Regions from separate parts of the Alkaliphilus flagellatus genome, predicted to be linked through region 4. Evidence: riboswitches for the same ligand, from Rfam matches in the RefSeq annotation. Region 4 holds a riboswitch; each other region holds the start of a gene.
The links. Region 4 has a riboswitch for cyclic di-GMP ahead of KQI88_RS03940 (ketoacyl-ACP synthase III). Riboswitches for the same ligand answer to the same signal wherever they lie in the genome.
Positions count from the first base shown of each region.

Region 1: another riboswitch for cyclic di-GMP. It lies ahead of KQI88_RS06955 (PA14 domain-containing protein); the one in region 4 lies ahead of KQI88_RS03940 (ketoacyl-ACP synthase III).
Region 2: another riboswitch for cyclic di-GMP. It lies ahead of KQI88_RS05005 (transglutaminase-like domain-containing protein); the one in region 4 lies ahead of KQI88_RS03940 (ketoacyl-ACP synthase III).
Region 3: another riboswitch for cyclic di-GMP. It lies ahead of KQI88_RS06625 (tetratricopeptide repeat protein); the one in region 4 lies ahead of KQI88_RS03940 (ketoacyl-ACP synthase III).

Region 1 is NZ_JAHLQK010000002.1:435,303-443,110, reverse strand. Features, by position in the region: gene KQI88_RS06970 (hypothetical protein) at 18-269, opposite strand; gene KQI88_RS06965 (transposase) at 248-1,129, opposite strand; gene KQI88_RS06960 (ankyrin repeat domain-containing protein) at 1,375-2,307, opposite strand; gene KQI88_RS06955 (PA14 domain-containing protein) at 2,307-3,770, opposite strand; cyclic di-GMP riboswitch class I at 3,924-4,006, opposite strand; gene KQI88_RS06950 (cyclase family protein) at 4,451-4,843, shown strand; gene KQI88_RS06945 (EcsC family protein) at 5,016-5,750, shown strand; gene KQI88_RS06940 (5' nucleotidase, NT5C type) at 6,005-6,598, shown strand; gene KQI88_RS18570 (helix-turn-helix domain-containing protein) at 6,614-6,820, shown strand; gene KQI88_RS06930 (HDIG domain-containing metalloprotein) at 6,924-7,490, opposite strand; gene KQI88_RS06925 (GIY-YIG nuclease family protein) at 7,635-7,808, opposite strand, start outside.
Region 2 is NZ_JAHLQK010000002.1:16,402-24,209, forward strand. Features, by position in the region: gene KQI88_RS04990 (collagen binding domain-containing protein) at 1-1,483, shown strand, start outside; gene KQI88_RS04995 (GGDEF domain-containing protein) at 1,634-2,590, shown strand; gene KQI88_RS05000 (class D sortase) at 2,608-3,294, shown strand; cyclic di-GMP riboswitch class I at 3,578-3,662, shown strand; gene KQI88_RS05005 (transglutaminase-like domain-containing protein) at 3,675-4,472, shown strand; partial or broken gene KQI88_RS05010 (HD-GYP domain-containing protein) at 4,773-5,072, shown strand; gene KQI88_RS05015 (metal-dependent hydrolase) at 5,170-6,183, shown strand; gene KQI88_RS05020 (S66 family peptidase) at 7,261-7,808, shown strand, end outside.
Region 3 is NZ_JAHLQK010000002.1:362,084-369,891, forward strand. Features, by position in the region: gene arcA (arginine deiminase) at 1-697, shown strand, start outside; gene KQI88_RS06615 (M20/M25/M40 family metallo-hydrolase) at 752-2,392, shown strand; gene KQI88_RS06620 (GIY-YIG nuclease family protein) at 2,434-2,685, shown strand; cyclic di-GMP riboswitch class I at 2,771-2,856, shown strand; gene KQI88_RS06625 (tetratricopeptide repeat protein) at 2,960-4,003, shown strand; gene KQI88_RS06630 (metalloprotease family protein) at 4,068-4,601, shown strand; gene KQI88_RS06635 (DUF3794 and LysM peptidoglycan-binding domain-containing protein) at 4,846-6,420, shown strand; gene ispE (4-(cytidine 5'-diphospho)-2-C-methyl-D-erythritol kinase) at 6,543-7,421, shown strand; gene KQI88_RS06645 (GntR family transcriptional regulator) at 7,414-7,808, shown strand, end outside.
Region 4 is NZ_JAHLQK010000001.1:845,583-853,390, reverse strand. Features, by position in the region: gene KQI88_RS03950 (ComEC/Rec2 family competence protein) at 1-218, opposite strand, end outside; gene KQI88_RS03945 (methyl-accepting chemotaxis protein) at 364-1,896, opposite strand; gene KQI88_RS03940 (ketoacyl-ACP synthase III) at 1,929-2,933, opposite strand; cyclic di-GMP riboswitch class I at 3,032-3,118, opposite strand; gene KQI88_RS03935 (hypothetical protein) at 3,302-3,652, opposite strand; gene KQI88_RS03930 (hypothetical protein) at 3,660-3,866, opposite strand; gene ybaK (Cys-tRNA(Pro) deacylase) at 3,868-4,353, opposite strand; gene KQI88_RS03920 (hypothetical protein) at 4,404-4,589, opposite strand; partial or broken gene KQI88_RS03915 (GNAT family N-acetyltransferase) at 4,751-5,107, opposite strand; gene KQI88_RS03910 (hypothetical protein) at 5,212-5,472, shown strand; gene KQI88_RS03905 (hypothetical protein) at 5,535-5,768, opposite strand; gene KQI88_RS03900 (MBL fold metallo-hydrolase) at 5,862-6,626, opposite strand; gene KQI88_RS03895 (YdbC family protein) at 6,651-6,872, opposite strand; tRNA gene KQI88_RS03890 (tRNA-Thr) at 7,124-7,198, opposite strand; gene KQI88_RS03885 (flotillin family protein) at 7,364-7,808, opposite strand, start outside.

The DNA.
Region 1 (7,808 bases), on a different contig from region 4:
CCACAAACTTCAAAGTTTTAGTATACTATTTCTTTTGTATTTTCATCAATAGGATTTTTTCTTCTAGAGTAAAGTTTTTCTCCTTTAGGACATATATAAATATTCTCTTCTTTATCATATATAAATTTATCTAAATAAAAGTCTACTTCACCTGTTGAGTTTGGAAAAACTTGCTTAGAAATATAAGCTATGATATCCTCTTCTTCACATTTTTTTAAGTCCGCTACATTGTAATAACCTTTGTCTGCTAAAGTTTTAAGTTCTTCCACATCGAATACTTTTTTGCACCTTCAGACATTTTACTTAACATACCATGATCAGTTGGATTATTTATAACATCACAGTCTACTACTAACTTATGCTTGCTATCTACTGCGGTTTGGACATTGTAACATACCTCAACTCCGTTGTTATTTGCAGCCATTAATCTTGATTCTGGATCTGTTGTTGATATTTCTTTTATATCACTTTTTTCTATTTCTTCTTTATACCCTTCATATTTCCCTTTTCGCTCTTTAAGGTCTTTAATCTTTGCTTGAATTTGTTCTTTAGTTGGCTTATGAGTGCTAGATTCTTTGCTATCATTCTCTTCTATTTCTGTCATATAGTTTTGTATCTTCTCTTCTAAGTATTTGATCTTTCGATTTAAATTTTTAGTACTGAAGGTATTTTTCTTTGAATTACAGGCCCTAAACTTAGAACCATCAACTGCTATTACCTTTTTACCGAAAAGATCCCATTCATTTAACAGAGATGTAAAGCGTTTAAATGTTTCATTAATAGCATTTTTATTGTTTCTTCTAAATTCGGATATAGACTTGTCATCTGGTGTTAATCTCCTTAACAACCACATTACCTCTATATTTGTTTGAGTCGCTTTTTCTAACTTTCTTGATGAAGTAATTTTGTTCATATAGCCATAAATATATAGTTTAAGTAGGTCTTTGGGGTTATATCCAGGTCTGCCTCTCTTCTGGGGGGCTGCATTTTTAAATCCTAATGAACCTACATCTAATGTTTCTACGAAAGCATCTATTATCCTTACAGAATTATCCTCTGTAATGTAGTCATCTACATATTCTGGAAAGGCAATCTTACTTTTTCTATGGATACCTTCTATATATCTCATGCTATCGCCGTCCTTACTACTATTATGGGCGAATTTATGCATGTTATATCAAAATTTTCTTACCAATTATTGCATTTTTGGCACAGGCTGACGTCCCATTGTCCACCCTTGTCTTTGCAGTGAGTTTTGGCGTCTCAAAAACGGAAGAAAGCGATGGAAGGACTTTGTTTTGTCTTTCCACCGCTTATGATTAACTTTAATGCTGACAGTCATGCTAATTTATGCAATTACTTATTCAAAAATGCTTAATACTTTTGTATATATTCTTCCCTTGAATCTGGATACAAATTCTTGATCTGATCTAGTGTATGTTTGTCAATTTCAGTATCCCAATAGTTCACACCTTGTCTAGAGAATTCATCAACTATTTCCATTTTTAGCTTGTACTTTTCTGAACCAAGATCAAATATCCATCTTCTCAGCAAGTCGACTGGATATAGTTCCTTCTTTTTATATGCACTAATGTTGACTGGTCTTGTATAGTATGGTTCTGAAATAGTTGCCTTTCTTTGAACTATTAGATAATAAGCATATTCAGGTTCGCCACTATGTTTCAATGCAAAAACTGAAGCAGTTCTACCACTTTCAGTCTTATATTCAATATCAGCCCCAGCTTCTACTAATGCTATTGTCTTTTCAATACCAGAACCTATAGAGTACATAAGAGGAGTAGTCCCCGGCTCAGTAATCAACTCATTCCCTTCATCATCATACCCGCTATAAGCAATATTTGGATTAGCACCATAGCGTAATAAGAGTTGTACATATTTCGGATCCTTCTTCGCATCTTTATCTACCCAAGAATATCCTGCAGCTATAAAAAGTGGGGTATTTCCTTGAACTGTTGATGCTATGTTTGGATCAGCACCACATTTTAACAGTGCCTCTGCAGAATTATATTTCTCCATTCCTATAGCCCATAATAGTAAAGTTGCTCCATATTTAGGCTCTTGATAATCAATAAGCTCAGGTTTATCTTGCGCTATTTTTTCGATAATTTTAACTTCTTGATCTCTGACAGCTAATGCTAACTTCCACACTGGAGTACCTTTGTAAATACTTATATTAGTAATCTTATATTCTTCCTTTTCCTTACCTTTGCCCTCTAATCGACAAGAAGATAATATGGCAGAAAAAGTTATAATGATAAATATAATATAAATCATCTTTCTACTCATTATTTATTGTTTTCCTCCCTTTCTTTAATTGCATCTTTTACTGCATCCATTGAATGATTTTTAATACCATTATCTATGTTCCTCTTTGGATTCCACGTATTAACAGGGTATTGTATAGGTAAATCAACTACACTTTCAATAGGTTTTGAAAACCAACCTTCTACAGTGTTTAAAATATCACCTTCTACAATATACGCAATCATAGATGCTGTATATTCCGAACTATCAAGACCATAAGCTTTTAAATTAACTGTTGCAGGGTTAAATAGAATTGCATTTTTATTATTTGCAACTGCGTTTGCAGCGGCTTCTGCACCACCTTTTGAATGCCCCACAAAAGTTATTATTGCATTTTCATCAATAGCTGTGATATCTTCAACGAATTGTTCCGAATACCGAACAGAATCCTTCAGGTCTTGTGAAGCCCCGAATAATTGTAATCCGTTTTCGTACCAGTCTTCTTTCTCTTCCTTAAACTTAGACGAGCCTGCATTTGCAAATGCATACTCATAAGTTCCATCCAGTCTCATTTTCTCATATATTCCGATTTCAAGTGAGCCATCAACATCACCTTTTTTATCAACAAGATACCAACCATTCCTAACATGTATTCTGCCTTTTTTTAGGCTGAGATTTTCAACATCAATCCATAGTCTTGCACCTCCATGAGCTTCAATATAGATTGTATATTCCTCTGAAAATATAGGTTCTATTTGCCCAGTCCAACTGACTGAAAATTCATCTCCACTAACACCAGGAGCAGGGGATGCATGCTGCCAATTAAAATTAATTGTTTGATCTAGTTGTTCATGTTTTTTATCAATAAGTCTGTCATCGTCATAATATTTTCCTTTTAAGCCTACTCCGTTACCTATTCTAATGGATGTCGTTACTTTTATAGGATCACTTTTTTCAGAAATATTATCATAATAATCAAAGGCAGCCACAGAATACTCGTAGGTAGTTGATGTATCCAAATCGTCGTCTTGATAGTAGTTACGATCTACGATAGCTATTTCATCTCCATCTCTATATAAGATATATCCTTTTACTTCTTGATCATCTATGGATTCATCCCAAGACAAGGCGATGTAACTGTCTGAAATTTCCTCAACTTTTAAGTTTTCTGGAATAGAGGGTGGCGTTATATCTATAATTACATTCACAATACCATAGACTTCATCGCTGACACTTGAATTTTTATTGCTTTCTCCGCTAATTAATTCGATTTCTAGTATTCCTTCTTCATCAAGTTCACTGAGATGCTCCTCTAAGTCTTCTGAAACAGGTTCCTTGAGATGATCCTCTAAATCTTCTGAAGCAGATTCATTTTCTATATCCTCCAACGTTGATTGAGAATGGTCATCTGTACTAAGCTGACCTTCAATAGCATAAGCATTAAAACCCATTGTAGGATCCGATACAGGAATTATAATGGATTGGATAATGAAGACTACTGACAAAGAAATTAAACAACCTTTTGAATACTTTTTCATGAAATTCCTCCTAATCAAATTTTGTGTTTTAATTTTAAATATTGGAATATTCCAAATAATATAAAAAGGCATAATAAAATACCCTATGCCGAGAAAACATAGGGTACCCTAGATTCAAAATTCAGCAGCCCGGCTATCATAGCAAATGCTTTAGACCCGTGGCTTTGCGTCTCTATCTTTCAATAGGTTTGCCTTTAACTTTATATGAAATTAATGATTATATTTTAAAATGCAAATTATGTAAATAATATCTTTCGAGATTTTATTTTTCTACAAAATAACCAAAAATCCTTTATATTTCGTTCGACGTAATCCGACTTTGTTCGTCATTAAAATACCAAATTACTATATTTACTGACCTTCTTTATATAAGTGCAGTTATACGAGTATCAATTGGCAAGATAACTTTTAAGTCCCCTAACCGTTTTAAGAAATCACACACTAATTTAGTAAAGTAAACACTAACAGAGACAGTTGACAACAATTAGAAAAAAATACAATGAATACACAATTGGATTTAAAAATAAAGTTATGCAATAAGTTTAGAAAACGGGTAATGCTACTTTGAATAGCATGAAAATATAATCTGGTTCCTGATACAGTAAATAGAAATCTTATCAAAACATATCTTTAGATGCTAAAAGAAAATCGAGCCTAATGATTTAGAAACTGCCCTCTCTAAATCTGGACAAAGGCTGGAACGTGGAGATATTATCCTTCTATACACAGGCCATTATGATAGGAATTTTGGTACAGATAAGTGGCAAACCACATATACAGGACTTAGTTATAACGCTGCAAAGTGGCTTGCAGAAAAGGGTGTTGTAAATATCGGAGTGGATGCTCCAGCCATAGATCATCCAGATGATCTAGACTTTTCTGGACATTTAGTATGTGGAGAGTACGACATTACAAATACAGAAAACCTATGTAATCTTGATAAGCTGGTAAATAAAAGATTTTTATATTTTGGATTGCCTCTTAAAATAAGAGATGGATCTGGTTCGCCTATTAGGGCTGTGGCCTTGGTGGAGGAATAGATAAAAATTATTATTTTTAAATGTATATGAAAAAGTACAGAGATGTTAGAGAGTTTAATATCCTGTACTTTTTTATTACTACAAAACCTAGAGTTATTTTTTCTTACAAGTTATGGTGATAAAGAGTCATGTTTGGTTTATACTATTAATAGGTTTAACTAAATAAAAAATAATGTATATTGGTGATTATATGATTTCTTATGACGATAAGGCTCTACATGAGCTACAAATCTGGAAGAGTAAAATGAGAAAAAAGCCTTCTATAATAGACAAGGCTTCAAAGGGAGTTCAAAATAAATTTAATGACATATTGCCAGATGCATATCATGAAATTATTACTTCTGCTATTAAAAATTTAACTAAAGCAGTCTTATTTGGATCTAAATATGTTACTAAACCTCCCATTAAAAACCTATCACTCATGGAAAGAGAAAAATTAGTTAAAGAAAAAACTAAGATTTATAAAACCACTGCAATAATTGAAGGTGCCGCAACTGGTGCTGGTGGAATTGTTTTAGGGCTTACAGACCTACCATTACTTTTAAGTATTAAAATAAAGTTTCTTTATGATGTTGCTAGTATATATGGATTTGATGTTTCAGATTACAAAGAAAGGCTTTATATTCTTAATATATTTCAACTTGCTTTTTCGAGTAAGGGTCATGTTAATGAAGTTTTTGAAAAAATGGAGAATTGGGAAGAGTACAGTAAATCCCTTCCTAATGATATCAATAGCTTTGATTGGAAAAGTTTTCAGCAAGAATACAGGGATTATATCGATTTAGCGAAGCTTTTACAAATGATTCCTGGAATAGGTGCAGTTATTGGGTCTTATGTAAATAATAAGCTTATGAAAAAATTAAGTGCAACTGCTATTCAGGCTTATAGAATGAGAGTTTTTGAATAAAAGTAAAGAGCTGATGTATTGAGGATATAACCTCTATACATCAGCTTTTTTTACATTTTTTATGGACAACATTTAAAATAATTTGTTTATGCCTGATGCATCTTAAAGTTTTTGTATTCAATTATACAGCAAATACACATTCCAACAATAGATGTAGCACCGCCAAACTTTACACAAACTTAACCTGTCGTTAAATTAAACTTTAAACTAGTTTTGTATAATTAAATCAGAATAAAATAGAAGGAGTGAAAATAATGCAACAATTAAATTTATGTATCGATATTGATGGAACAGTTACCGAAGCTTATTATTGGATTTCTAGAGCAAATGATTATTTTAATACTAAGATTACACCTAAAGATGTACAATCTTATGAAATACATGAAGTTTTAGGAATACCTAGGGAAGATTACAATGAATTCTATACCTTATATGGAGAGATTCTACATGAAGAAGCGAAGATAAGACAAGATGCAAAAGAAATTCTTTGTAACTGGTATGGACAACATAAAATTCATTTTATTACTGCTAGAGATGAAAGGATGAAAAATGTAACTAATAAGTGGTTTAAATATCATAACATACTAATGGACTCATTATCATTACTAGGTAGCCATGATAAAGTTGCTAAGGCGGAGGAGTTAGCTTGTGATATTTTTATTGAGGATCGATATGAAAATGCCTTGCAGCTTGCTATGTATGGATTTGATGTGTTACTTATTGACTGTACCTATAATAAAGGTCCTCTACCACCAACGGTCACCCGTGTAACAAATTGGTTTCAAATAAAAAATATAGTAGATAATCGGGCACAAGAACAATACGCTCAATTTAGAATTGCAAAATAACATCATCTATATAATATAAAATATAACAAAACATATATTTTAAAGGAGGATTTTTATGCTAAATGGTCTACAACACTGGATATTTCAAACTTAACCCATATGTCAAAAAGCTATATTGAAGAGTTAGAGAGGGGAACAAAACAGAATCCTTCTTTTAATAAAGTAGTCGCATTGGCTCAAGCCTTAGGAGTCAAGGTTGATGAGTTAATTTTAAGTGCATAAATTGCTTATGTACATTTTAAAAGTAACTATCAATAATAAAAAATGCACATAAGCATTAGCACAATCAGAAATATTTATACGATTTATTTTTGTTTTTGCAAGTTTATAGTTCCCCTACAAGCTCCAGTTCTTTCGCCGCCTCCTTCATACCCTCTATTGTCCAAAGAATAACCGTATCAAGGTCCATTTCCAGCATTTCACAGCCTGCAAGTATTACTTCACGATTAACTCCAGCAGCAAAGCCTGTTGATTTAAATTTCTTCTTAACGGATTTGACTTCGAGGTCAAGTATACTCTTATTTGGACGCATATAAACTGTAGCTGTAATAAGGCCTGTAAGCTCATCAATCGTATAAAGAACTTTTTCCATTTTATGTTCTGGTTTTACATCAGTACATATATTCCATCCATGTGAAATCACAGCACGTATTATATCCTCACTTATTCCTTCTTTCTCCATAATTTCCTTTGTTTTATGGCAGTGTTCTTCAGGATAAAGTTCATAATCGAGGTCATGAATCAGTCCGATATTTCCCCAATATTCCTCATCTTCTCCAAACTGTCGTGCAAAATAGCGCATAACAGCTTCAACTGCAAATCCATGTTTTATCAGACTACTGCTCGTATTATATTTTGTAAGTAATTCGTATGCTTCTCGACGTGTTTTCATAGTGCTTCTTCTCCTTTTTCATTATTCATTAGTATTTAATTGTAATCCAGTATCTTTATTTTCCTTATTTCCGTGAGCTGGGGTATAATTTAAATTATACTCCAAAATTTTAGTCAAATCAAAGAAATAACAGAAAATTTTAAATTAACACATATTATTTATAAACTCATCCACACTATAGTCATTATGAATAAATAGTATAGCCTTTAAAGCGTCATCTTTAACTTCCTTATTAACTATCTTCTTAAAGTCTAAATCTCTTTTTTCATCTATAACATGAGGGACCTTAATTTCTAGTTCTTGAGCTTGTTTCAAAAA
Region 2 (7,808 bases), on a different contig from region 4:
AGAGGTTATTCTAACAAATGGGTATACTTTAGAAACAGAAAATAATGATTTAAATGAAACTATTTTAACGATAGAATTTCAAGATAAAATTGATTCTAAGTATGTAATAAGATATAGTACAGTAGTTTCAGCAGAAACTGGAGAAGTTAATAATAAGGTTTCCTTTAGTGGTTCTGAAGAAATAGAAGAAATAATAGAAACCACAAAGCTCAGTGCAAGGCAATTTTCTTGGGTAGGTGGAGAGATAGATCCTAACAAAGGTAATATTAAGCTAATAAAAATTGATGGAGATTCACCTAATGAAAAAATAAAAGACGCTGAGTTCCAATTATACTATTATTTAAATGGCGAAAAGAAACTAGTTGGTGAACCTATTAAGACCGATGCAGATGGAGTGATTTTATTCCAAAATCTATCCTTTAGAACCTACTTCTTGGAGGAAGTTAATCCACCAGAAGGATATCAGGCATTAGAAAAACCAATAGAAATTAAGCTTGATAAGGAAGAAGTAAGCGAGGATTACGATAATAATACAAGAACGAAAACTTTAGAAGTTAAAAACTACAAGCTTGGTTCACTAGCTATCAAGAAAGTAGATTCTAAAGATGAAACTAAGGTTTTAGCTGGAGCAGAATTTAAACTTAATAATACTGAAACTAACAAGGAGTATATTTTAATAACAGATGATAACGGATCAGCAAAGCAAGAAAATTTACCCCAAGGCACATATACTTTAAGAGAAACAAAACCACCAAAGGGATATAAATTAGACTCCAAGACTCGCACCATAGTTATTAGTGGAAGTGATGAAGAAGATAAGGAACTTCATATTGATCTATCTATATCAAATATAAAAACACCGCCACAACCAATTTTAGGTGGGTTAAGTATTAAAAAGGTAGATAGTAAAAATAGTACAATAGTATTATCAGGAGCAGAGTTTGAGCTTAAAGACTCTAAAGGAGAAGTAGTAGCTGTACTAACAACCGACGAAAATGGAGTAGATACGGTTACAGGTTTACCATTAGGGAAATATACACTAGCTGAAACAAAAGCACCAAGAAGATATGATTTAGACGAAACTATTCATAAAATAACAATAAGTAGTTCTATTACTGTTAATTTGGTTTTGGAAAATATTAAAACACCAACTACACCTGGTGGAGAAGAACCAGATAAGCCAGACAAACCAGATAAACCAAATAGACCAACAGAACCAACAAATCCAACGAAACCAACAGAACCAGTAGAACCACAGGAGTATGTTGAGCCAGAAGAGCCAGAGACTCCTGTAATCGAAGAAACTCCTGTAGATGACGGGGTTGAGGTACCAGATGATGGTATACCACTAGGAACTATAACAGATTTTGAAACTGAGAAGCTACCTCAAACAGGTGAAGGAAGTCCTCTTATGATGTATTTGGCTGGGCTGTTACTAATTATTTTAGGTTGGGTAACAATAAGAAAGAAAGCTGCTCAATAAAAGGCATAAGTAACAGAGTTTAACAATAAATATACTTAAAGCATTTAGACAATAAGTTCTCCAACTGAAGAAGATGGAGGACTTATTGTTCCATTAAGTTAAAAGCATCATTATTTCTAATGATGGTAAGAGGAGATAAAATGAGATAAAATGAAAGCTTTTTTTGTAAAAAAGAAAAAATCATTAAATGTTAGAAATAGATTGTACTATTATATAAGTTTATTAATAATTACGTTTATTCTTGTATTTACTGTGACAGCAACGATTATATGGAAACTAGATCAGGATGGACTCCAAATAGATCAAAGTAAGGTTTCTTACTCTAAGGGATCTACACCAGTAACTGTATACTTTTCTGATATATTAAAGACTACTAAGTTAATCCAGTTTGACGAGCAAGAATATATTTATGAGCTTTGGAGGGTGTCACCACATACAGGTGAAAGGTTAATAATAGGTGCATCAACAAAATTGATTAAGCCAGTGGAAAGAGCCTTTAAAATAACAATAAGGGTAATAGTAAGTATGTTAATGGTTCTGTTGATAAAGACTATCTTAGAATTGAAAAACCGTAAGAAGGAACTTGAACAAATTGCCTTTTTCGATATGCTAACAAATCTGCCAAACCGACGTTTGTTATATGACAGATTACAGCAGGCAGTTACCCAAACCCAAGATACTGGAAAAGTCCTAGCTATATGCTATCTTGATATAGATAACTTGAAGCCTGTCAACGATACAATGGGCCACCAAACTGGAGATCTTCTATTGATAGAAATAGCTCATCGTTTTAAGTCTTGTGTAAGATCGGGAGATACGGTAAGCCGTATAGGTGGTGACGAGTTTGTTATTATATTACAGAATCTAAAATCTTTAGAGGAGTGTGATGTAATTCTAAAGCGTATCTTAAAATCGACAAATACTCCAATTATATTGGGACATAATTGTATAGAGACATCTGTTAGTATTGGAGTAAGTTTTTATAGTGGTGATAATAAGGACATAGATACACTAATTAGACAGGCTGACCAAGCTATGTACCAGGCTAAAAGATTAAGTAAAGGCAATTATCATATATTTGGATGCCAGGATATTAATAGTGTATAAATTTATTGGAGGATATAATGAAAAATAGATTATCTATCAAAAATGTACTAGCAATAACATTAATCGTTATTGGTAGTGGCATTATTTTGTACCCAAATTTGCGTAATTTTTATTATGATATAAAACAACAAGAGATTAAGAATAATTATATTAAAAGTATGAGTGCAATTCGTGCTATAGATGATGATACGAACCAAGATATAGATAACATTAAAGAGGATATAATTGAAGAAGATGAAAGTCTTGAAGATCAGATGGTACATCAATCGGAAAATAAAAAGATGTTAGAATTGGATAAAAAATGGCCTGTTGAAGCCACTTTAATAATTGAAAAAATTGATCTATTAATGCCAGTATTAAAAGGTGCAACAAAGGAGCATTTAAATGTTTCTATATCCAGTATTAATAACACTGGAAAGCCTTGGGAAGGAAATAATTATGCAATAGCAGGACATAGAAGTAGAAAATATGGGCGTCATTTTAATAGATTAAATGAATTAGAAATCAACGATGAAATTTCAGTGATGGATACAAAAAATAATGAATTTATTTATAGGGTTTTTAGCAAAGAAATAGTAGACGAGAATGAAATTTCAGTATTGGAAGACCGTAATAAAAGTGAACTAACATTGATTACTTGTGATCCTATTAATGTAAAAAATCCACCAACACGATTAGTCGTGAAAGCCATCCAGATTAATTAAACTTTATTTTGATAAAAGTAAGTATATTTAGCTGTATTAAAAAATTATATGTTAAGCTTATATAAGTTAGGGTATTTATATGATAGCAAGCTAGATAAAAATAATATGATTAATAATAAGAATGTATTTGAGATTATTGATAGTATAATAAAAAAGAAATATTATTAAATAAATTATTAAAAACAAATATTTAAAACAAATATTTAAAACTTTTGTACTATATAAAACTAGGACAAATTGTAGTATAGTAAAAGATAATTAAATATATTTATCAGGTGCTTTCCACCGATAAAGGCAAATCTAGTGAAAGCTAGAGACGCAAAGCTAAAGGGCCTTCCTTAGAAATAAGATGGTAGCCAGTTACCGAAAGGGGAGTTTTTATGTTAAAGCTACGTAAAGTAATTTCTTTGTTAGTTATTATTTTATCAGTATACTCCACGGTAGTCTTTGCACAAGCTTCTACTCCAGGTATTGATAAAACCAAATTAGATGCTGGATTAGTAAGTATTAATTATGATCCTCAAAAACAAGTGACTACAAAAGTAATTATTAGTAAAGGTGATGTGAAATATACTTATAATCTAAAATCAAATAATAGTTTTCCATTACAGTTTGGAGATGGAGAGTATACGATTTCTATTTTAGAAAATGTAGAAGGCAATAAATATAAGCTAGTAAAAAAAGAGGATGTTATTTTAGAATCAACAAATAAAAACGAAGTATTTTTACAATCCATCCAAATGATTCACTGGCATAACGATATGGCTCCCATTAAAAAGGCTAGGGAATTAACTAAAAATGCTCAAAATGATAAAGATAAAGTTACTGCAATATATAATTATATTATAAACAATATTAGTTATGATAATAATAAAACAAACAACATTAGCACAGAATATATACCTTCTATAGAGGAAACATTAAAAGTATCCAAAGGAATATGCTATGATTATTCAGCCTTATTTGCGGCAATGCTTAGAAGTGTAGATGTTCCTACCAAACTAATAATGGGACGTAAAAATGATATTGATACATACCATGCTTGGAATCAAGTATACTTAAAGGATACTAATGAATGGATTACTATAGATACTACTTATGATGCCGCTAAAAAAACAAAATCACCTAATTTAATGATTAAAAACGAAAAAGAATATTCTATAGAAAAACAATATTAAATCCTATTATTATGTATAAAAATTAATTGTATATAGAACTAAAGCAGTTGGCTTTTCTTTAAAGCTGACTGCTTTTTAATTGATTCAATAATTATGTTTAATAACTTATAAACAACATATTCATTATATATAGTGTAGATATATATAATGAATATGAATAATAAGCAGTAATAACAAAGACCATTAAAAGAGCATATACTATTTGGATTTTTTGTTATTATTATACCATTTATTAAGATAAAACCTACCTGTATAATAAATTGAGGCTGTGATTGTGATTAAAAACATAAATATCCAAATGATGTTGAAATGAAAATAATAAAAAAACATCCTATTTATAGTGAAGAACTTCTTTTAAAGCAAGATTCTTTAAGCAAGTGTGCTGCAATAGTAAAATATCACCACGAAAAGTGGGATGATTCAGGATGTCCTGAAGGGATAAAAGGGGATGGAATACCGTACTTAGCAAGGATATTAAGTATAGTAGATGTATATGATGCGCTTACTACAGATCAGCCTTACAGAGAAAAGAATTTTACCCAAGAAGAAGCTTTAGAAATCATCTTGAAAGGTAGGAGTAAACAATTTGATCCCAACTAGGTATCAATATTTATTAACTACTTCGAACAAATAATAGGAAACGGTAATAAATATAAAGGTACTAAAACAAAATTTGATGTAGTAGGAGGTTATTGACATGATGGGAAAAACTCATCTTAAAATAGGGGTATTAAGCTATTGCATAATATTGACAATACCTTTATTTACAGTGATTCCATATGTAACTACAAGTGGAATTAGCCTGGTTCAAATTATTATAGCTGGGATTGCTACACTTATGCCTGACGCAGATAGTCAACATAGTTATATAAATCGCTTAAATCCAGCTACTGGAGTAGCTAATAAGGCAATAGATACAGCCGAGAATATATTAATTAAAGCTGTTACAATTGCATTTACAATAGGAATTGGCCTTTTGATTATAATTAGTCCTGGCAAGTTGATTCAAATGTTAATGGCCATGGGGATTTCATCCAGTAAATCTAAAATACTTATTTATGGGATTGGGATATTGCTTTCCTTACTTGGACTCATAGGTGTTAAAGGCGAGCGAATTTTAAAAAGAATACCCTTTGTTGGTAATATATATAAAAGCGTTATAAAAGGTATCAAGAAGGTAGCTACAGTGTTTAGAAAATATGCATTGATGTCAATTTATATAGGCGCGGGCATATGGATTATTTTTTACAACTTCAACAAGTATAATGATTTAAATTTATATTTAATAGGGCTAATTTTTATAGGCATAGCTATATTTCCACATCGGAGTTTTTTACATTCAATCGAAGGATTAGTTGCACTTACAATGGCAGTATCATATTTAAGCAATAAAATAGGATATCCCCAAGCTACACCAGCTTTTTTCATCGGTTATTTTAGTCATCTTTATTTGGCTGATATATTTACAAAGGAAGGTATTCCATTATCTATATTGCCTAGAATATTGAAAAAGACTGGATTACACACTTATTTAAGAAAGTCTAAGATATATATGATGATATATAGAATTTTAGATATTCGTTTAGTGGTTCCAGTAATGAGCACTGGAAGTAAAAAAGGTAACATTATTGAAGCTAGTTATGTGTTAGCATTATTAGCCATACTTATCGTTTCTGTAGTAAGATATGATGTTGCGATCAGGTTCTTGTAAGGCATGAAATATGAATTAGAAGGTAATAACGAAAAAAGAGAAGAACTAGAATAAAGCTATGATATAATAAACTTATCCTTCCAGGATCTAAGGGAGGTGAGTTATAATTGTCACGACGCACAGAAGAGAAAGAAGAGTACATAATAAAACTTATGACAGCAATCGCAGCCTTAATTACAGCATTAGCAGCATTAATAACCGCAATAAAGTAGAAAAAGCAGGTGTTCGCAGCACCTGCTTTTTCTTTTGTTATAATTGTCCAACGCACATTTATCTTTTTACTTTGCTTATTTATAATATACCACATTTGCCAAGACTTATGCAATAATTTAAGCAAATTTACTGTTAGTTCTCATAAAGTTTGGAAAAAAATATTCTTATTAATTAGATTTCTCATATGTTTATCTCAAATAGTTTGAGTTCTAAACTTAAAAAGTTAGAAAAAAATTACTAAATCTCAAATAGTTTGAACTATTTAAGCTTATATTTTTAGAAATTTTTCAGCTATTCTAGAAGTACTTTTTCTTCTAATTAATATAAATACTTATTTTTACCTACTATTTTTAAGTAACAACTTTATACACACTTAACTCTATTTTTCAATATAGAAAGTGTGATTTACATTTATATACTGTTAAATAGCTTTTCTAGCCTCAAAATAACTAAAATTTCTATCTTAATCAATTTTCCACAAATCAATAATATTTATATCTTTACTATCAGTCTTGCGTACTCACCCTTGCATATCCAAATTTCAAGGTAAATTCCCCCTTTCATCATACATTCACTATACCAAAAGGGGGTTTGAAATGTGTATATTGGTAGATACATTTTGGTTATATTTTTGGTTATGTATTTTAGTAGATTTTGAGTTTTTTAGAGAGTCTCCTTTTCTGAAACCAAAAACGGTCGTTTCAGGTAAATCTCATGATGAAGTTTATGGATATTTATGTTAATATGGAGAAGAGATTGTGAAAAGGTACACTTAAACTAAATGTGCAGGTTAGTTGAAGAAGGAATAATTCTCAGTAATGTAGAATCTATTAAATATTAAACAAGTATTTAAAGGAGAATTTTATGAAAATTAAATATCCAACATCCCTAAAGCCAGACAGTTTAATAGGTGTAACTGCTCCCTCAAGTGGCGTTGAAGAAACATTACATATACTTGTAGATGAAGCAAAGCTACAAGTAGAGAAAAAGGGTTTTAAAGTCTTAATCGGCGAAACTGTACTAACTCAACACAAAGGGAGAAGTGCTTCTAAAGAAAAAAGAGTAGAAGAATTAATGGATTTTCTTCAAGATCATAGTATTAGTGTAATAATGCCTCCTTGGGGAGGTAGTTTTGCAATGGAAATCTTACCATTTATCGATTGGGATAAACTAAAAGAATTGAATCCGAAATGGATATTAGGTTACTCAGATATAAGTACATTAATTTTTGCTTACACTACAATAACGGGTCATGCTTCTGCTCATGGTGTAAATTTCACTGAACTATCAGCTCCTGAATGGGATGGGCTATCTAGTATGTGGATAGATGTACTCAGTTGTAATGAAAATGAAGAAATTACACAATACTCATCTGAAAAATATCAATCCAGTTGGGATAAGGTGTATTCAAA
Region 3 (7,808 bases), on a different contig from region 4:
TAAAATGGAAATGAGTGCTAGAAATAGGGAAACTATGTTTTTACGATATATTTATAAATACAACCCATTATTTAATGGGAAAAATACTCCTCAATGGTACGATTACAATGAAAAACACAGTATAGAGGGAGGAGATATTTTAGTATTAAGTGATAAAGTGGTGGCGATTGGCTGTAGTGAAAGGACTTCAGCTAATGGTATAGAAATTTTAGCCCAAAGACTTTTTGAAAATAGTAACATAGAAAAGGTGCTAGCTGTTAAAATTCCATTTACTAGAGCATATATGCATCTAGATACGGTATTTACAATGGTTGATTACGATAAGTTTACAATTTATCCTGGAATAGAGGATAGGGTTAGTGTATATGAGTTAACCAAGGGTAGGAAGATGCCAAAGATTACACCTATAGATACATTAGAAAACAGTTTGAAGTCAGCCTTAGGACTTCCAGCTATAAAACTAATTAAAACTGGTAGAGGAGATGCCATTACAGCGGCTAGGGAGCAATGGAACGATGCTACTAACACCCTAGCTGTTGCACCTGGAGTAATTATTACATATAATCGCAATGAGATATCAAATGAATATTTAAGAAATAATGGAATAGAAGTTATAGAGATTGAAGGATCTGAACTGGTAAGAGGACGAGGTGGTCCAAGATGTATGTCTATGCCTCTTGTGCGTGAAGAGCTTTAGTATTGATGGTTTAAAGATTTAGAGTAAAACAATACATATTAAGGGGGTATTATAATGGACATTGGTAAAAGAGCTGAAGAGCTAGCTATAGGGCTTACAAGTATCCTTAGTGTTGTAGGTACTAAAGAAGAAAATAATGTGGTTAAAAGAATCTATAAATTCTTTGGTGAAATGGATTATTTTAAGAATAATCCTGAAAACTTAAAATACGTAGATGTTATAGACGATGAGATTGGTAGAAAATCTACTTTGGCTACGATTAAAGGAAAAAAGGGAAATTCCAATAAGACAGTTATTTTAATTGGACATACAGACACTGTTGGTATAACGGATTATGGTGACTTAAAAGAGTATGCTACTAAACCTTTAGAATTAATTGAAAAATTAAAAGAAGTAATCATTCCTGAAGAAGCCAGAATTGATTTAGACACTGGAAATTATATCTTTGGTAGAGGAATTTTTGATATGAAATGCGGAGTAGCAATTATCATGACCATAATGGAAGAACTAGCTAAAAACGTAGATAATCTAGAGGGAAATGTTATATTTGCTGCTGTATGTGATGAAGAAGGCAACTCTGGTGGAATGCTATCTGTAGTACCTGAATTAGTTAGGCTTAAAGAGTCGGAAGGCTATGAATACTTAGCAGTTATAGACACTGATTATAGTGCTCCTAGATATGTTGGCGATGAAAATAGATATGTATACATAGGTACTGTTGGTAAACTAATGCCTAGTTTCTTTATAGTAGGTAAAGAAACCCATGTGGGGGAACCCTATAAAGGATTAGACCCTAATCAAATATCTTCTAGCATAACTAAGGAATTTAACTTAAATATGGAGTACTGTGATGTGGCTGAAGGAGAAGTGTCTCTTCCACCAATTACTTTGAGGCAACAAGACTTAAAAACAGAATACTCAGTACAAATTGCGAAGACTTCATATCTTTACTTTAACTATGCTACCCATATATCTACTCCTGATGAAGTAATGAACAGAATGTTAGTAGGAGCTTTTAAAGCTTTCCAAAATACTATAGATGAGTTAAATAATCAATATAAGAGTTATTGTAAAATGAGTAGTTATCCTTATGCGGAGTTACCTTGGAAAGCAAGAGTTATTACTTATGAAGAGCTAGTTGAAAAAGTTAGGGCTGAAAAAGGTGAAGAACTTAATTTAATGCTTGAGAAATTAAATAGAGAGCTACTTGATAATGATAAAATTGATGAAAGGGTTTTTGCATTAAAACTTGTAGAGCAAGTACATAAAATGTGGTCTGATAAAGAACCTGTAGTTATAGCTTATTTCTCACCACCATATTATCCTCACATTTATGTAGAAGGTAATGAAGTTAAAGAGAAAAATCTTCTAAGAGCTGTTGATGATGCTATTGAAGCTGCTGACAACAAATTTAATATAGTTAGAAAAAAATTCTATCCTTATATATCAGATTTAAGCTATGCTGCTGCACCAAAAGAAGATTCTATCATCGGAGTTTTAAAAGAAAATATGCCAGGTTTTGGTGTAAAATATAATCTTCCACTTAAAGAAATGCAAGAACTTAACCTTCCTGTAGTAAATATAGGACCTTTCGGCAAAGATGCTCATAAGTTTACAGAGAGAGTAGAAAGAGATTATTCCTTTAATGTGCTTCCGAAGATGGTTTATGATACTATTTTAAATTTATTAAAGTAGGCTAGTACTAGAAAAATGATAAAATATATATGGTGATTAAAATGAACTACGTATACATATTAGAATGTGCTGATAAGAGCCTATACACTGGATGGACTAATAATTTAGAGAAGAGAGTTAAAACCCATGGAGATGGGAATGGTGGGAAATATACAAGGGCTAGACTTCCTGTAAAGCTTGTATATTTTGAAGAGTATGATGATAAAGTATCTGCCCAGAAGAGGGAATATGAAATAAAGCAGATGAGAAGAAAGGAAAAATTAAAATTAATTGAAAGCGCCATTGTCGAATAATGGCGTTTTTTGTCGATATGATAATAAAGGATTTTGTAGAGAAATGTATAATTATATACCTGTTAAACGGAAAAATATATACAGTATTTGAAAAGGGCAAAATTATCGAAAGATAATGACGCAAAGCCTTGGGCCTAAAGTATATTTTACTATGGTAGCCGGGTTGCCGAAAAGGATAATCCAATTATATAAGGATTATCCTTAGCTTTGTGCGCTTTTGTACAAAGCTTTTTTTATTTTAAAGTTATATTATCTATGAAAGGAGGCTAAAAATATGTCGGAAGAAGTAATGGAGCAGGATTATGTCGATGATGGAGTATGTAAAAACTGCAATAGTCCTCATGTTGAAGAGGGATATAATCTAGCACTATGTAGAGAGTGTAGAGAAGAATTTGTTAGGAGACCCATACCTCTATGGGTTAAGGGATTTATTATAATATTAATATTTACGTTTATTGCTGGTATAATGAGATTTCCTCAAACATTAATCAGTGGTATTGCCTATGAAAGAGGGAAAAAGGCAGAAACAGCCCACAAATATAAAACAGCTATGGAGGAGTATGAAAAGGCATTAGAACAGTATCCAGACTCCACATTAATATTAGCTAAACTGGCGGTTACCTACTATCATAATAATAAAATTGAAGAAGCCATTAATACTATTGATATAATTGGTGGTAGAGATCTGGACGAACAGGATTTAGTTGAGGAAGTTAATGAAATTATGGATAAAATATCTAGGAATTTTTATCCAAGCGAGGAGTTAGTGAACGTATTAGATCAATATGATCTAGGAACCCAAGAGTTTTTTAATGAATTAGAAAATTGGGTTAATAAAAATCCAGAGGATGTTTTTGCTATTTATTATTTAGCTAATGTCTATTACGATCAAGGAAGATATGATGAATCAGAAGAGTATATGAATAAAATACTTAGTATTGATCCCACATTTTATGATGGCTATTTATTTCTTTCTGCACTTTATAGGGAAAGAGGCGAGTTCGATCGAGGCATTGAATATTGCAACAAAGTTTTAGAACACAATATTGAAAATCCACGTGCTTATGTTGGATTAAGTAGAATTGAACTTAAAAGATATGAAGATAAAGCAGCATTGGACTTTGCAAAAAAGGCTTATGAGATTAGTCCGCAGGAACCCTATTTTATATCAAATCTTGCCTTAGCATATCATTATAATAATATGGAAGAAGAAAGAAATAAAACAATGGATTTACTTAGAAATCAGCAAAATCAGTACAGTAATAGGGAGATAAAATGGTTAGAAGATGTTATTTCAGGGCTGATCAAATTAAGATAGTAGATAATATAGGAAAAATGTTGAATTGTATTTATGCCTATAAAGATGAGAGGAGGTAGAATTAATGTATATAATACCAGGTTTTTTGGTTTCTATAACAACCTTTCCAGGTGTAATTGTTCACGAACTTGCACATCAGTTATTTTGTAGAATTACAAGGGTTGCAGTATTAGATGTTTGTTATTTTAGCCTAAAAAATCCAGCTGGATATGTAACACATGAGATTCCTACAGAGCCTATTAAACAGTTATTAATAGGAATAGGACCATTTTTAATTAATACTATCCTAGGTGCTTTGATAGCTCTTCCAGGAGCTATACCAGTAATTAGGTTTGGTGATGGTCATACAGTAGATTACTTTTTTATATGGCTAGGTATTTCTATAGCAATGCATGCTTTTCCTAGTATTCAAGATGCTAAAAATATTTGGAATGGAATTAAAAAAGAAGAAACACCAATATGGATTAGAATATTAGCTACACCTATTGTTGGACTTATTTATCTATGCACTATTGCATCTGTATTATGGTTTGATGTTATTTATGGTATGTTTGTAGCTATGTTAATTCCAAATATTATTATAAACCTATTGGCTTAGTTATTAAGTATCAGTTTCAATCTATAATATTATTGAGATTAAGGTTAATTCCTTTAGATAGAATAGCAAAAAAAGAAGTGAAAATCCTGCATTTTCACTTCTTTTTTTTATTTAATAACATATATATGTAAAAGAGAAATTTTATTGGACTAACTAAAATGGTAATAAATTTTTTAACATATTTTGTACACAACAAAATATAGTATAGTAAGGATTTTAAAAGATTTCGGGAGGAGGCAAATGTATGTCTGTTGAACTAATAAGAGACTTGTTTAAATTGGATCAAGTAGTAGGTGAAAATATTGCTCAGACAATTGTAGAAGGAGATATTCTAGTACCTGATACAAAGCCTGACATTACAAGAGTTTTATCTGCCAATGGTAAAGTACAATTAACTAAGCAAGAGATAATGGATAACAAAATTGCTGTAGAAGGGACTACATATTTTAAGATTTTATATGTTTCTGAAAAAGGAGAACAACCTCTTTACAGCATAGATAGTAGCACAGAATTTAAGCAAAGTATTGAAATTGAAGGTATTAATTCTAAAATGAAGAGTGAAGTAGTAGCAGAAGTTGAACACGTTGACTTTAATATAAACAACGATAGGAAAATTGGGGTAAAGGCTGTAATTAACTTAACTGGTAAAGGTATTGAAGAAAAGACTATGGAAATTACTAAGGATCTTGCAGGCCTAGAGGATATTCAAGTGTTGAAGGAAACATTTCAATACACTGATATTGTAGGAGTCAACAAATCAGAAACATTAGTAAAAGATAATTTCGAAATAGATGAAGATGAATATGAGATTAAAGAAGTTTTAAAATGGGATGCTACAGTACTAGAGAGGGAAACTAAAATTACCGATGGAAAAGTAATTGTAGGTGGTATAGTAAATATCGATTTATTATATGTTGATGAAGATGATGAAAATCCATTAAAGATAATTAAAAGAGAGATTCCATTTACTCACTTTGTAGAAATTACGGATGCTTTTAGTGATATGAAATATAAATTAAAACTTTCTGTTGACGAACTTTACTATGATATTAAAGAGAATATTCGTGGTGAGAGAAAGATAGTAGAAATTGAAGGGGTAATTAAAGTAGAGGCCAAGGTTATGGACACTCAAAGTAGGGAGATATTGGTTGATACATATTCACCAAGTAAAGTGCTTAAAATCAACAAAAAGCAGATTGAATTAAACGAAAATATTGGTATGAATAGAGCACATGTACTTTTGAGAGAAACTTTAGATATACCTCATGGCCATCCTCCTATTAATGAAGTATTTTCTGTTAATGTTAAACCAATTTTAACAGACTATAGTCTTGTAGTAGATAAAACTATGATAGAGGGAATATTAGAAGCTACAATTATGTATAAGGCAATGGAAGGAATACAACCTTTATATAGCTTTATTCAAGAAGTTCCATTTAAACATTATGTTGATCTTGAAGGTCTACAAGAAGATATGGAAGCTGAAGTTGAATTATTTATAGAAGAAACAAACTATAATGTTATAAATGGAGAACAGGTTGAGCTGAAGATAAATGTAGGAGCTACCTGTGAAGCATATTGTAAAAAAGTTATAGATGTAATTGCAAATATTGATGAATTAGAAGAAGATGTTAATATAACATCAAGACCGAGTTTAACTATATATTTTATGCAACCTGAGGACACTCTGTGGAAGGTTGCTAAAAGATATCATACAACTGTACAAAGGATTATGGAAACAAATCAAATTGAGAATCCAGTAGCTGTTAAAGCTGGAGATCATATTATTATTGAAAAAGTTCACAACTTTAAGCTATAGTAAAAAGGACTGTCTTATTGACAGTCCTTTTATGCTTTTGTTAAGTATTGCAGAAAAAGCCCTTATTAATATATAATAATAGATGATTTATCAGATATAATGTTGGTTGAGGAGAGAAAACAATGAAACAAATAAATTTGAAATCTAGGGCAAAGATTAACCTATCATTAGATGTGATAGGCAAAAGGCCCGATGGTTACCATGAAGTAGAAATGATTATGCAGCAAATAAATTTATATGACAATATATGTATTAGAGAAAGAGATGATAAAGAAATAAAAATCTTCACCAACTGTGAATATATTCCTAAAAATGTTTCGAATATTGCATATAAGGCAGCGGATAGGCTCCGAAGGGTATTATCTATTTCTAAGGGGGTAGATATTTATATAGATAAGCAAATCCCAGTAGCAGCTGGGCTAGCAGGTGGGAGCTCTAATGCAGCCGCAGTTTTAAAAGGCCTTAATCATCTATGGGATCTAAGGCTTTCCACAAAAGAGCTTATGGATATAGGGGTAACCATTGGAGCAGATGTTCCATTTTGTATTTTAGGAGGAACTGCCTTAGCAAAAGGTATAGGAGATAAACTGACTCCTATAGATTCTAATATTAAAAATACTTGGATAGTATTAGCTAAACCTCCCATATCTGTATCCACTGGGGAAGTATACGGACAGTTAGATTTGTCTAAAATAACAGATAGACCTAATACAACTCAATTAGTTGATGCTATTAAAGAAGGTAATATTTATGCTTTATCAAGTAATATGGGTAATATATTAGAAACTGTAACAGAAACAAAATATAATATTATTACTGAGATTAAAAGAAGAATGATGGAATATAATGCCTTAGGAGCGATGATGTCTGGAAGTGGTCCTACAGTTTTTGGTATATATAAAAATTATGAAAAAGCAAAATCCGCATATGAACATCTATCCTTATTTTATAAACAAACATATATGGTTCAAACCTATAATGGAGGTAAAAAAATTGGATAATTTAGAAAAGCTATACATAGAAAACTATAAGCCTTTAAGGGAAATCGTTTTTGAATATTTAAGACAATCTATATTAGATGGTAAGCTAGAACCTGGAAAAAGACTGATGGAAATTCAGATGGCAGAGCAGTTGGGGGTTAGTAGAACGCCTGTAAGGGAAGCTATACGAAAACTAGAACTAGAAGGTCTAGTAGTTATGGTTCCTAGAAGGGGCGCCTATGTTGCAGATGTTTCAATAAAGGATGTCTTAGAGGTATTAGAAGTACGAATGGTATTGGAAGGATTAGCAGCATCTTTAGCAGCGGAAAGAATGTCCGACGATGAAATTAATGAACTTACATCTGTTTGTGATGAATTTAAACGTTATTACGAAGAAGATAATATTGA
Region 4 (7,808 bases):
ATTGTTTTACCATCTGCTCCAACAATAAAAGCTGAACTTCCCTGCCCAACGTCAATAAAGTGAACTTTTAAACCTACTGATTCTTCACCATCAACAACTTTAGGGGATACCTCTTCCTCTTTTGCTATTGGACTTTTACCAGCTTCTGCACAACCAAATAGTAATATGATAATCATAGAGATTATTAATATCAAACTAACTTTCTTCTTTACAAACATATTAGCCCTCCTTAGATGTTTTATATTACCTAATTATATTATACCTTTTTTCTAACAAGTACAAATTTTCACTAAAGAAACTTGGTAAATCAAATAAAAAGACACCACCCCTAGATCCTTGTAGAAGTGGTATTTTAAAATATTTTTATTTAATCAATTCATTCATTTGTAATGCAATACCATTTAAATTTTCAGCATTAGCTGATAGTTCTTGACTCATAGCAGCACTTTGTTTAAATGATTGACTCAAGTGATTGAATTCATTGATAGCACTTTCTGTTATACCATATATTCTTTCATTAAACCCTACAATATTTCTTGTTTCTTCAAGTTGTTTATTTATAATGGTATTAATATCCACTATTGACTTTGTAAAGCTTTTAAGGTCATCTATCATACTCTTTACATTCTCTACTGTGTGATCAATAGCATTATCGCTATTGATGATTTGTTCATTATTATTAGTCATTAAATCCTCTATATCTACAATATTGGTCTTAAGCTCATCTGTAATCCCTACAACATCATCTAATGATTGTTTTGTATTTTCAGCTAGTTTTCTAATTTCATTAGCAACAACTGCAAATCCTTTACCTAATTCTCCAGCCCTTGCTGCTTCAATAGATGCATTTAATGCCAATAGATTTGTTTGCTCCGCAATATTACCAATAATTAATAGAATTTCATCTACTTTTTTAGCTTTATCCTTTAGTTTTTTAGCCACATCAAATGTAAATGCGATACTTTCTTTCGTGTTATCCATCATTTTTAGTGCTTCATTTAAAGATTTTTCATTTTCACTGGATAAGGCCATCAGTGCCAAGGATGAATTTTCAGTGTTTTTTAGCTCACTTGAAATTATCTCGGTTCCTTCTAATAAATTTTGAAGGCTGTTATTATTTTCTTTAGATTTATCCAATATCTCATTATTTGAGTTTAACACCTGTTGACTAGTATACGCTATCTCTTGCATAGAACTACTTTCTTCTTCAGCAATAGATGATACCATATCACTTGCATCTAATAAAGTATTAGCAAAATGTGCAGTTTTCTCAAGAATATGTAGTGTTTTTTTATTATTATTTCTAAGGTCTTCTTCATTTTTTTCAATTTCATTTAGTAGTCTTGAAGCGAAAAAAGTAAAGATGAAAATTCCAAATGAAGTAAGAGTAATCACAATTATTCTTATAATCATCTCTTGCAGAAAAACTTCTTGTCCCGGTAAAGCAATTGGATACAATTTAAATATTATAACCTGGCATAGCATGCCGGTAACAATAAAGGCAATATTTAGTTTAAGATCTAAAAATAAAGCACCTAATATAATAAAATAAAATACACTCATCCAAAGCTCCTTAGATGGAACCATAAATACTAAGTAAAGATAATTCACAAAAGTTAATATAAATATCAATACCTTTAACTGCTTAAAGATTTTCTCGTTAAAATTTTCATTAACGACTGTTCTTTTATGCAGAATAAAAAAAAGAATAGTTTCTATGGTAATTAATATACCAAATATACCAAGAGATCCCCATTGAATTGAATCATATAGTCCAAGATATTTCATCAAAGAAAAAGCTAGCATAGCCATGAATCCACTAATCGAATAAATAATTAATACAACCTTCAGTGTTTTTTTCTGATAATCAACAATTGTATTTGTATTATTTAACATAATATCTCCTTTCTGAGTGTCACTTTGCTCTATTACCATTTATAGAGCAAAGCTTCCATAGTATATCCTGCTGCAACAGAGCAAAATATAATAATCTCATCTTTTTTAAAGGCTTCTTTTTTCAGTCTATCATTTAATGCTATAATAGGACTGGCGCTGCCGTTATAACCATATTTATCCGCAACAAAAGTAGCTTGTCTCATTTTTGCCCCTAATTTTTCTAAGGTAACTTTTATATCCTCCTTTGAAAATTGTGACATAAAATAATGGGAAACATCTCTTGGTTGGTAATTATATTCTTCTAGTAATTTGATTATTAGTTCTGACCATTTATCAGCAAGGAAGCTAAAATCAAAAGGTATCCATTCCATTTTCCTATGATAGGAAGTTAAACTATCCTTCGAAATATTTAATAAACCACAAGTCGGAAATCTTATGGTGTTATTATAGTCATCATCAGTATACATTCTAGAGCCTAGCATACCTCTTATTTCTTCCTCTTCTCTCACTTCTAATATAACTGCAGCAGCACCATCTCCTACGATGGAGTAGGTAACCATGTCATCTTCTCGTGCAAAAGGACTAACTAATACAGATCCAACAACTAAAACTCTCTTATATTTTTCATCTGTTTTTAAATATCGACTTGCTACATCCATTGCATTAACCATGCCTACACAATTATTATTCATATCAAACACACTAGATGCATTTTTAGCTTTTAACTTATTTCTGATAATCAATGCACATGTGGGCATTAAATATTCAGGGGTATCTGTTGCTGATATGATCATATCAATATCCTCAGGATTAAGCCCTGCATCTGTTAAAGCTTTTTCTGCAGCCTTAACCCCCATATCGATACTATTTTCATTTCCTAATGTCTGCTTTCTGGTTTTTCTACCTAACTTATTAAGCAAGTTTTCTACATGATCTTCATTACCATATTCTTTAAAATGATTAATAATAAATTCGTTACTTACCTCTTTTGTTGGATGATATGTCCCTACTCCAACGATATGTACATTTTTGCGCATATCCTTGCCCCCTATTGAATTATTTTGATAATTAAACCTATAAATATAAAAAAAATAGACATACCTAAGCTAGGCCATCTATTTGTAATAGCTTTTAACTTAGCAACCTGGCAATCATAGAAAAAATTTTCTTTAGATCCATGGCTTTGCGTCCTTACCTTTCAGTAAGTTTGCCATTTATAAGTATTTTGTATATGTATCTTATTTTTAATATAATATCATACTTTACATTATATTACTATATTACCATATTACTATATTGTAAAAAATTATCGTAAATTAGCTAAAAATAGTAAAATAAAAAAATACCACCTTACACATTTTCATTTAATACGACTAAAAAAGATGATACAAATTTAGTAATAAGTTCATACACCATAGTGTATAACATATTTATTTAATGATATTGCCGTTCTTAGCAATACCATTAAATTAATCAATTCTTCTGATAATTTGGATCTTATATCTTTTGAAACAATGTTATAAAAAGTTTCTAATGATTCTGGAGGTATAATAGTAACGCCATATCTTGCAAGTGCAAAATTTGGTCTACTATAGCAATGAAAGTAAGTTTTCATAAAGGTTAATTCTTCCCACCAATCGTTCAAAATATCATCATCAATGGCAACACAGTTATATTTTCGGGGTTCATAATCAGATGAATAGTCTTTATTCTTTTCAAACTTATCTATAATACCGAATTGAGCAACACAAGGCATATTATTATCAACCTTCCTGATATAAAATAGTCTTTTTTTCATCAAACTCTACAAATACATAATCACTTATACTTATCATTGTTGAAAAGTTTACATCTATTGTACTTTTTAGAGCTGTTACGTCTTTAAATGATACTACGAAACAAGTAGCAGCTTTTACTTCTTCACAATATATAAATAATGTGATATATCCATGTATAAAGATTATACTCATTTTATTGTTCCTTTTTCAAATAAACAATATAAGCTAAATTAAAGCTAATAACCTTTTTTAATTCTTCAAGGCTTATCTCAACCTGATACCCAATTTTGCCAGCACTAAATATGATTGTTTCAAAATTACGTGCCGACTCATCAATCGTAGTATAGAAACTTTTTTTCATACCAATAGGGGAGCATCCTCCATGTATGTATCCTGTAATAGAGAATAAATCTTTTGATTTTAACATTTCGATTGATTTTTCGTTAACACTATCAGCTGCTTTTTTTAAATCCAGTTCATCAGCAACTGGAACCAGGAACACATAATATTTATTTGTTTTCCCTACTGTTACAAGTGTTTTAAACATTTGATTTGGATTCTGATTTAAAACATTTGCAACATCAATCCCACTAATAGCTTTTGTATTGGCATAACTATGACTTTTATATTCTACTTTCGCTTTATCAAATATTCTCATTACATTTGTTTTATATATCATATAACATCACCTCACTTCGTATTTTTCATCTGTTACTCCTTTAAAAGATATTATGCATTATTCTTCTCGTACAACAAACTTATAATGATATATAGCATTATTATAATTATAAAAGTGGTATATTTAATTATTTCTTTATTTTTACCAAGTAAATTTAAGATGGTTGTTACTACATTATAGGCTATAAATCCCATTATGAATGGTATAAATGATTTAATCCGCTCAATTTTAAACATAATCCACCTCCCAAATTTACTAATTATTCATTATGAACAAAGTATAAGCTAATTAAAACCTAAGTCATATTTTTAATCCTATGCCATATATTCTATAAAATCCTTACTTTGGATTTTACATCTTTTACGACTTTATAAACAATTAAACTCTTACATACTTCCTATACCTGAGTATTCCTAATATCTTTCCACTGTCTAGCTAACATACCATAAACAACATGATCTACATAATGGTCATAAAGCCATTCTGTCTCCCTTAAAGTTCCTTCATTAGTAAATCCTAATCTTTCAGGAATAGCTCTACTCTTGTAGTTATTTTCAGCACATCTAATTTCCACTCTATTAAGATTCAATTCTACTAATAAATACTCTACCAATGCCTTAGTTGCTTTTGTCATTATTCCTTTACCTTGATACCCTTCTCCAAGCCAATAACCTATGCTTGTTGACCTATTCGCAAAATTCATTCCATGGCAACCAATTATACCTGCTAGGTTTTGCTTATACCATATCCCTGCCTGGAATCCATTATTTGATGCAAATTATTTTTTACCCATTTCTATAAATATTCTCGTATCTTCTACTGTCTTGCTATTGTCAACCCATGGAAAAATATCTAAGAATGGTATTAAAAACTGATTTAGATAAAAAAGTTTTAATATTTAAAGTTCTTACATCATCATTGGCAATAGCTATTTTATTATATGGTGCCTCGGCATATCTACTTAATAAAATATATTATAAACCCTTTACAGCTGTCTGTTATATCTTTGGGATTGTTAGTTGTGAAGGTATGGTAAGATATAGTAGTATTAAAGATATAGGATCATTAATTAAGGAAATATATATAATTAAATATGGTAAAAATAAGGATAAAGGGTGATGCTAAATAAAAAAAGCAAATCCTTTATCCTTTTATACTTTGCTATTTATAAATCCATATTATTATTTTTTTAGGTCTCCAGCAAACTCATTCATAACTGCTAGTACTTCTTCTACCTTATCTGGTTTTAATAGGGCCATTGCTTTAGGAATAAGCATCACAATATCTTCCTGAGTAAAATTGCCCTCTGTTAGTTTTTTAAAGTTTTCTAAAAACAATGCCTTTGCTTCCTCAACTTTATCTTCTTGTACTCTTTCTAAAATATACCCTAAAAATAGTTCTTGTCCTTGATCCATAAATATCCTCCTTAAAATTTATCTGATGTATATTCTATCAAAAAAATATTTTATAATAAATAAAATTATGCAAATATATTTATTTATATATTTTTATAAATTGATAGTCATTCCTATCTCTCCCATAAATATAGTTTGAATAAAACTATCCTTATTACGTTCATAACTTTTCTTTGCAACTCTTATCCAGTTAAACTTATCTAATTCTTTATAGGGTAGATGTACTACTAATATTTTTTGTGTATCAGTATAATTCTTAATGATTTCCCTAGCCCTAGGAATACTTACATAAGGGAAATTTACAATTAACGCATCTATTTTATGTTGTTTAAGATTAAGTGATTCAAAATTTTCTTTAACTGGAGCAGCATCGCCTAGATGTAGTATTTTTACACCATATTCTATAAGAAAAGCTAGATTATTTACATCTACACAATCTTTTCCTTCATGAATCATTGATATTGCTTGAATTTCTACCCCATTTATCTTAATTCTCTCACTACAGTGAAATAAAGGGTCCAACTCAACTAAATTAATAGACCTAGTATTAGACATGCAGTATCTTATGCCAGAAACAACTTTGCTTGTCGATATGACAGTTGTATTAGGACTTTTTTCTAAAAAACTACATATTAAGTTAGCATCAAAATGATCACTATGTTGATGAGTTATTAGCATAATATCTATATTATCAAAAGGAGAAATGCCATTTATTATTTTTTCTCTAATTTCTACAGGTGTGCTCTTATAGATGCGTATTTTAGAAATACACAAACCATCTATTAATATCTTCTTATTATTAATATTGATTAAAACACCTGCATTAGATACATAAGTTATACTTTTTGAATTATCCACAATCAGTGCTCCTCAACTTCATAATTATAAATCCATATTATTTAATATATCTCTTAACTTCTTTAATTCCTCTTTACTAAGTGTAAGACCTTTTCCCATTTTTATATGTTCTGGGTCCCATTCTCTAATATCGAATTTAGCTTCTCGTCCGTTCCAGCTAATAAGATTTAGCTCCTTTGTCCAGCCTTTATTGCTTTCAGATAAAACACCTATATTTTCTTTAATCTCGTATTTTATTTCTGCCATTATTATCAACTCCCATATAGATTATTATCACTTGGTTTCTTAAATGATGTTATCTTTTTTATTTAAATTTATAAAGAATAACACTATTATATCAGTTATATATTAAAATATCATTTCATACATAGTTAAATATATTTTTTATAAATATCTATTAACTAAAAAAAGTGGCACACAATTGGCACACTTTTATCTTTACATAAAAAAACACCACCCCTAGATCCTTCTAGAAGCGGCATTTTATAAGATTTCTATGGAGCTGATGAGCGGAATCGAACCGCCGACCTCTTCCTTACCAAGGAAGTGCTCTACCCCTGAGCCACATCAGCATAGTTTTAGTTTTTCTAGGTCTAGTGCCCTACTTGTACGATTATACAACAAAACATTAATTATGTAAAGAGTAATTATACTCTTTATTTAATATATAATAGTAAATAAAAGGAGTGATTATACAATCGCTCCTTTTACTTAAATTACTATAATTTTTATTAACTTTATTCTGCTATGTCATTATTTTGATCTATGGTTTGGTCTTTAGATGATAAATTAAATGTCCCTAGGTCCTTCCCCTTTAAAACTTGGGATAAATCTACTCCTGTTAATGCATTAACTGTTTCTGGTAGCGATGCCATAATATCTGTAACATAGCCAGATACCTTTGCAGCACCTTTACCACCACCGTTACCTGAATCAACAATAACAATCTTCTCAGTTTTAGATAATGGCTCTGCAACTGCTTTAGCAATTTCAGGTAGCTTTTCTATAATCATTTGAGTAATAGCTGCATCGTTATATTGCTTAAATGCCTCTGCTTTTTTCATCATGGCTTCGGCTTCTGCCTTACCTTTTTCTCTAATAATTTCAACCTCTGCCATACCTTCTTCTCTTCTAGCTTCTGCTGTAGCCTTACCTCTTAAACGGATAGCTTCTGCTGATGCC